Regions from separate parts of the Noviherbaspirillum phoenicis genome, predicted to be linked through region 2. Evidence: predicted binding sites of a transcription regulator. Region 2 holds the regulator's gene; each other region holds the start of a gene.
What was found. The regulator HrcA, encoded in region 2, represses chaperone genes, less so after heat shock. The targets are predictions, from matches to a motif close to TTAGCACTCNNNNNNNNNGAGTGCTAA.
Positions count from the first base shown of each region.

Region 1 (2,268 bases), 1.5 Mb from region 2:
CACCATCGAATTCATCCCCCGGGAAAATGCACTGAGCGCGCTGAAGGAACGCAGCGCCATTGCCGACGCAGTGACTACGCTGGGCAACAATCCGCTGCCGGACAGTTATGTGCTCAAGCTGGCCGGCTTCGAGAATGCGCAGGATGCCCGTCGCGTGGACGACATCGCGGTACAGATCAAGGCATTGCCGGGCGTGGAATATGTGCAGGTGGATTCGGCCTGGGTGCAGCGGCTGTCGGCGTTGCTCAATGTGCTGAGAATGGCGCTGCTGTTCCTGGCAGCCACGCTGGGCGTAGTGGTGGTGGCGGTGGTGTTCAATACGATACGGCTGCAGGTCATGACGCAACGCGAGGAAATCGAGGTGTCGCGACTGGTCGGCGCCACCGACGGCTTCATCTGCCGGCCCTTCTATTACAGTGGCGCCCTGCTCGGGCTGGCTGCCGGCGCGCTTGCGCTGGGCGTGGTTGCCCTGGGCATGCGTCCGCTGAATGCCGCCATTGCGGAATTTGCCCGTCTCTATGCGTCCGAATTCCAGTTGCTGCCGCTGGGCTGGCTGCTGACCACGGCCTTGCTGCTGCTCAGTTCATTCCTGGGCCTGTGCGGCGCCATGTTGTCGGTCCGGCGTCATCTCGGGCGCGCAAGCTGAAGATTGCCGGGAACAATTGCAGAGCGCGCGGGTCATAGTAGGGCAACTTCTTCAGCAGTTTTCTTTCTTATCAGTTACCAACGTCTATCCCGTTCATCCAGTGTAAACATTTGCTATGTCGGTCAACCAAGTGCGTTGATCGATTCGTCATGTCCCCCCATACAGCGGCCGGGCGGGCAAACTTTTAGTCTGGTCTGGGTTCTAAAATTTCAGCAAGGTTGTGTATCTTTCGCGGAACGTCGATAGGGTTTTTCCTATGCCGCTGGTTGGGATAGCCGATTAGCAGTCCGGATGCGGGAGTGCTAATATAGAACCTGCAAAAGATTTCGTTTAGTCAAGACAAATTTACGTCTAGTTAGCAAGGAGAAAGCATGAAAGCATCGACCTCGTCGGATGCGATAGTAGCTGCAGGCCAAAATGCACTGGCCCTCGGTTTCTCTGGCAATCTGGGCAATATCGACGCGTATATTTCCGCGGTAAACCGCCTGCCCATGTTGACGCAGGAGGAGGAAGTTTCCCTGGCGCGTCGCTGGCGCGACACCAACGACCTCGCCGCTGCCCAGGGCCTGGTGCTGTCGCATCTGCGGCTGGTGGTATCGATCGCGCGCGGCTATCTGGGTTACGGCCTGCCGCACGCCGACCTGATCCAGGAAGGCAATATCGGTCTGATGAAGGCAGTCAAGCGTTTCGATCCGGACCAGGGCGTTCGCCTGGTGTCTTATGCAATGCACTGGATCAAGGCGGAAATGCATGAGTACATCCTGAAGAACTGGCGGCTGGTCAAGGTGGCAACCACCAAGGCGCAGCGCAAGCTGTTCTTCAATCTGCGCAGCCACAAGGAAGGCCTGGACTCGATGACGCCGGCGCAGGTCGACGCGCTGGCCAAGACGCTGAATGTGAAGCGCGAGGAAGTGATCGAGATGGAAACCCGGCTGTCCGGCCGCGACATCGCGCTGGAAGCGCCGACGGACGACGAGGACGACAAGTTCTCGCCGATCGCCTACCTGTCTTCCGACAACTCGGAGCCCAGCAAGGTGCTGGAAGCGCAGGCGTTCGACCGGCTGCAATCCGAGGGCCTGGCCAGTGCGCTGGAAAAGCTCGATCCGCGCTCGCGCCGCATCGTCGAGGCGCGCTGGCTGGCCAATGACGACGGTTCAGGCGCAACCCTGCATGAGCTGGCGGATGAGTTCGGCGTGTCGGCCGAGCGCATCAGGCAGATCGAAGCGGTCGCGCTGAAGAAAATGAAGGGCAGCCTGGCCAGCTACGTCTGACGTCAGGCCTGGCTGGAAACAGCTGCATAAAAAAACGCCATGTGCCGCGAGGCCATGGCGTTTTTTCTTGTCGGCTTACTTGCCCGCGAGCAGCGCCTGCAGGTCATGCACGATGGGCTCAGTCCCCTGCCCGTGCCGGACGAACAGTCTGACCCTGCCCTGCGGATCGAACACATAGCTGGCCGCAGTATGGTCCATGGTGTAGCTGTCGGCCGACTTCCCGGGCACCTTCTGGTAGAACACCTTGAACTCCTTGGCCACCTTGGCGGTGGCTTCCTGATCCCCCGTCAAGGCGATGAAGCGTGGATCGAAGGATGACACGTAGGACTTCAGCAGTTCGGGCTTGTCGCG
Region 1 is NZ_JBDFLX010000001.1:2,582,650-2,584,917, forward strand. Features, by position in the region: gene ABC383_RS11705 (cell division protein FtsX) at 1-646, shown strand, start outside; gene rpoH (RNA polymerase sigma factor RpoH) at 1,018-1,917, shown strand; gene ABC383_RS11715 (SCO family protein) at 1,993-2,268, opposite strand, start outside.
Region 1: the regulator HrcA is predicted to act here: its motif matches at 926-952, upstream of rpoH (RNA polymerase sigma factor RpoH).

Region 2 (2,268 bases):
GCCAGGTGCTGGTGATGCATGACATGCTGGGCGTCTTCCCCGGCCACAAGGCGCGCTTCGTGAAGAACTTCATGGATGGCCAGACCAGCATAGACGCGGCGGTCAAGGCCTATGTGGCGGCGGTGAAGGACGGCAGCTTCCCGGCGGCCGAACACTGCTTCTGAGCTGCCGACCCGCCGCGCCGTGCGGCCAGCTCGTGGCGGTGCGGCGCGGCGTCAGACCGTCAGCTGCGTGATCGACGCCATGGCCACGCCGGCGTCGATCGACAGAAAGCCGACCGTGACCGGCAGCTTGAAACGGCGCGGTCCGGCGCTGCCCGGGTTGACCAGCAGCACGCCGCCCTCCTCGCGCACCATGGGCTTGTGGGAGTGACCGGCGATGACCACCTGCACCGGCGGCAGCGCATTCTTCAATTCCTTCACATCATGCAGCAGGTGAATCGCGACGCCATCGAAGCTCAGCGTCAGGCTGTGCGGCACCGCCTTTGCCCACGGCCCCGTGTCGTTGTTGCCGCGCACCGCATCGACCGGCGCGATCGCCGCCAGCGCTTCCAGGATCTGCGCATTGCCGATGTCGCCGGCATGGATGATGCGGTCCACGCCAGCCAGCGCGGCCAGGGCTTCCTGCCGCAGCAGACCGTGGGTGTCGGAGATTAGCCCGATGCGCATCGCCGCCCGCTCAGCTGCCGTGGCTCAGCGCGTTCGACAGCAGCTTGGCCGTGATGTCGACGATCGGAATCACCCGCTCATAGGCCATGCGGGTCGGGCCGATCACACCGAGCGTGCCGACCACCTTGCCATTGACGCCATAGGGCGCGGTGACCACGCTCATTTCATCGACCGGCATCAGCTGCGACTCGCCGCCGATGAAGATCTGCACGCCGGTGGCCTTGCTCGACACGTCCAGCAGCTGCATCAGGCTGGTCTTCTGCTCGAACATGTCGAACAGCTTGCGCAGCGAGGTCATGTTGGAAGACAGATCGCTCACCGACAGCAGGTTGCGCTCGCCGGAAATGACGACCTCGTCATTGTTTTCCGTCATCGCGTCGCTGCCCGCCTCGACCGCCGCCTGCATCAGCCGCGTCATGTCGTCGCGCAGCTGGCGCAGTTCGGCCTGCAGCCGGTTGCGCACATCGTCGAAACTCAGGCCGCCATAGTGCAGGTTGATGTAGTTGGCCGCTTCCACCAGTTGTGAGCGGGTGTAGTCGACATCGGTCAGCAGCAGCCGGTTCTGGACTTCGCCATTGGGCGCGACGATCACCAGCAGGATGCGTTTTTCCGACAAGCGCAGGAATTCCACCTGCTGGAAGACCGATTCGCGGCGCGGCGTCAGCACCACGCCGGCGAATTGCGACAGCGAGGACAGCACCTGGGCGGCGCTGGAAATGATGCGCTGCGGCGAGCCGATCTGGTTCTTTGGCTGCAGCCGGAATTCCACCGCCTTCTCGTCCAGCGGCTGCACCGTCAGCAGGGTGTCGACGAACATTCGGTAGCCGCGTGGCGTGGGAACGCGGCCGGCCGAGGTGTGCGGGCTGCTGACCAGCCCCATTTCCTCCAGGTCGGCCATGATGTTGCGGATGGTGGCGGGCGACAGGTCGAGTCCGGAGATCTTGGACAGTGCGCGGGAACCGACCGGCTGGCCGTCGGCGATATACCGTTCCACCAGGGCTTTGAGCAGGGTTTGTGCGCGATGATCGAGTTGCATGTCCGTAGTCTAATGTCGTGGCGCATCAGGCGCCATGATTTATCCGTGTTTCCAGCCAGACTTCCAGGTCGTGCAGCGACGCACAGACGGCATCCGGCGCCACATGGTCAGGCATGGTGCGCAGCGGCAAGTCCTGCCGCCGCAGCCAGACGCCGCGCAGGCCGGCCTTCTGCGCGCCTTCCACGTCGAGCAGCGGATCGTCGCCGACATAGACCGCCTCGGCCGGCTCGACCTGCAGCGCCTCGCAGGCATGGCGGAAGATCGCCGGGTCCGGCTTGGCGCTGCCGAACTGGTGGGCGGCGATGGACACGTCGAAATAATGATCCATGCCTATTGCGCCCAGGTCGGCCACGCCGTTGGAGACCGAGCCCAGCGCCACCTTGCGCCGCAGGGCGTCCAGCACCGGATGCACATCCGGATACGGCTCGACCTGGTTGCGGGCGGCGTTGAAGATGGCCATCGCCGTATCCACCGACGCCGCGCTTTCCCCGCAGGCAACGAACACCTCGGTCAGCACCGCGTGGCGCAGCGCCGCCAGGTTGATCGCGTAGAGCGGTTCGGACT
Region 2 is NZ_JBDFLX010000001.1:4,126,624-4,128,891, reverse strand. Features, by position in the region: gene panB (3-methyl-2-oxobutanoate hydroxymethyltransferase) at 1-164, shown strand, start outside; gene ABC383_RS18460 (metallophosphoesterase family protein) at 216-668, opposite strand; gene hrcA (heat-inducible transcriptional repressor HrcA) at 679-1,704, opposite strand; gene ABC383_RS18450 (HAD family hydrolase) at 1,730-2,268, opposite strand, start outside.

Region 3 (2,268 bases), 4.1 Mb from region 2:
TGGGGTGCAATAGCCGCACTGGAATGCATCCTGGTCAATGAATGCCTGCTGCACCGGATGCAGCGCCTCGCCCTGCGCCAGCCCTTCCACGGTCGTGATCTCGCAGCCGTCCTTCATTGCCGCCAGCGTCAGGCAGGCATTGACGCGCTTTCCGTCCACCAGCACCGTGCAGGCGCCGCATTGGCCGTGGTCGCAACCCTTCTTGGTGCCGGTAAGCTGCAATTCCTCACGCAGCAGGTCGAGCAGCGTGGTCCAGGGCGCCGTCCGAATTTCACGCGGGACGCCATTGAGGGTCAGGCTGATTGTGCAAGATTGCGCATAGGACGCCTTCTGCGCCGACCTGGCGCGGTCATCGGGACTATTCATGGTGCTTGGCTCCGGAAAGGAAAAGGTACGCTGTCCGCGGTTTCTGCAGAACAGGGCAGTAAAGCATTTCATCGTAATCATTGCCGGGCTGGGGTACAGGTCGGAGAACAGCTTGAAAGACTGTAGGAATCCCGGCAGTTATGCGATCGAATTGATGAAATCGGTCTTTGAACGGTCGACTCGCCGGCCTCTCCGACCCCGAGTCTTCCATTTTCGACAATTGCCGGTCTTGAAAAGGGGTGTAACCGCCCCTATACTTAGCACTCGCCGACGGAGAGTGCTAATAATTTCCTCGGACCGTCGAATCCCCGCGGTTGAAAGCAGCCGAAAAACGCTGAAGTCAACCGTTTTTATATTAATTACTGACAACATTTAGGAGTTTGTATGGCACTTCGTCCTTTGCACGATCGCGTCATCGTCAAGCGCCTCGACCAGGAAACCAAAACTGCGTCCGGCATCGTTCTCCCTGAAACCGCGGCTGAGAAGCCGGATCAGGGTGAAGTCCTGGCTGTGGGCAACGGCAAAATCCTCGAAGGCGGCCAGGTGCGTCCTCTGGACGTCAAGGTTGGCGACCGCGTGCTGTTTGGCAAGTATTCCGGCCAGACGGTCAAAATGAATGGCGAAGAACTGCTGGTCATGCGCGAGGAAGACATTCTCGCCATCGTTCAGCAGTAATGCGGACCGCCATGCGCCGCGCAAGCCGCAGGCCATGGCGATAGGCCCTCCCCTGCAATCCTATCCAAGAATACTCAAGGAGTAATGAACATGGCTGCTAAAGAAGTCGTATTTGGCGACAGCGCTCGCCACAAGATGGTCGAAGGCGTCAACATCCTGGCCAACGCGGTCAAGGTGACCCTGGGCCCGAAAGGCCGCAACGTGGTTCTGGAGCGCTCCTTCGGCTCCCCGACCGTGACCAAGGACGGCGTGTCGGTCGCGAAAGAGATCGAACTGAAAGACAAGCTCATGAACATGGGCGCCCAGATGGTCAAGGAAGTGGCTTCCCGCACCAGCGACAACGCCGGCGACGGCACCACCACCGCAACCGTTCTGGCCCAGGCCATCGTGCGCGAAGGCATGAAGTACGTTGCCGCCGGCATGAACCCGATGGACTTGAAGCGCGGCATCGACAAGGCTGTCACCGCCCTGGTCGATGAAGTGCGCCAGCTGGCACGTCCCTGCACCACCACCCGCGAGATCGCCCAGGTCGGCTCCATCTCCGCCAACAGCGACAGCTCCATTGGCGACCGCATCGCCGAAGCGATGGAAAAAGTCGGCAAGGAAGGCGTGATCACCGTGGAAGACGGCAAGTCGCTGAACGACGAGCTGGACATCGTGGAAGGCATGCAGTTCGACCGCGGCTACCTGTCCCCGTACTTCATCAACAATCCGGACAAGCAAAGCGTCATCCTGGAAAGCCCGTTCATCCTGCTGTTCGACAAGAAAATCTCGAACATCCGTGACCTGCTGCCGGTGCTGGAGCAAGTCGCCAAGGCTGGCCGTCCGCTGCTGATCATCGCCGAAGACATCGAAGGCGAAGCGCTTGCAACCCTGGTGGTGAACAACATCCGCGGCATCCTGAAGACCTGCGCAGTCAAGGCCCCTGGCTTCGGCGACCGTCGCAAGGCCATGCTGGAAGACATCGCCATCCTGACCGGCGGCCAAGTCATCGCTGAAGAAGTCGGCCTGACCCTGGAAAAGGTCACGCTGAACGACCTCGGCCAAGCCAAGCGCGTCGAAGTGGGCAAGGAAAACACCACCGTGATCGACGGCGCAGGCCAGACCGCTTCCATCGAAGCCCGCGTCAAGCAGGTTCGCGTGCAGATCGAAGAAGCGACTTCCGACTACGACCGTGAAAAGCTGCAGGAGCGCGTTGCCAAGCTGGCAGGCGGTGTTGCAGTGATC
Region 3 is NZ_JBDFLX010000001.1:73,119-75,386, reverse strand. Features, by position in the region: gene ABC383_RS00330 ((2Fe-2S)-binding protein) at 1-366, opposite strand, end outside; gene groES (co-chaperone GroES) at 751-1,041, shown strand; gene groL (chaperonin GroEL) at 1,132-2,268, shown strand, end outside.
Region 3: the regulator HrcA is predicted to act here: its motif matches at 624-650, upstream of groES (co-chaperone GroES).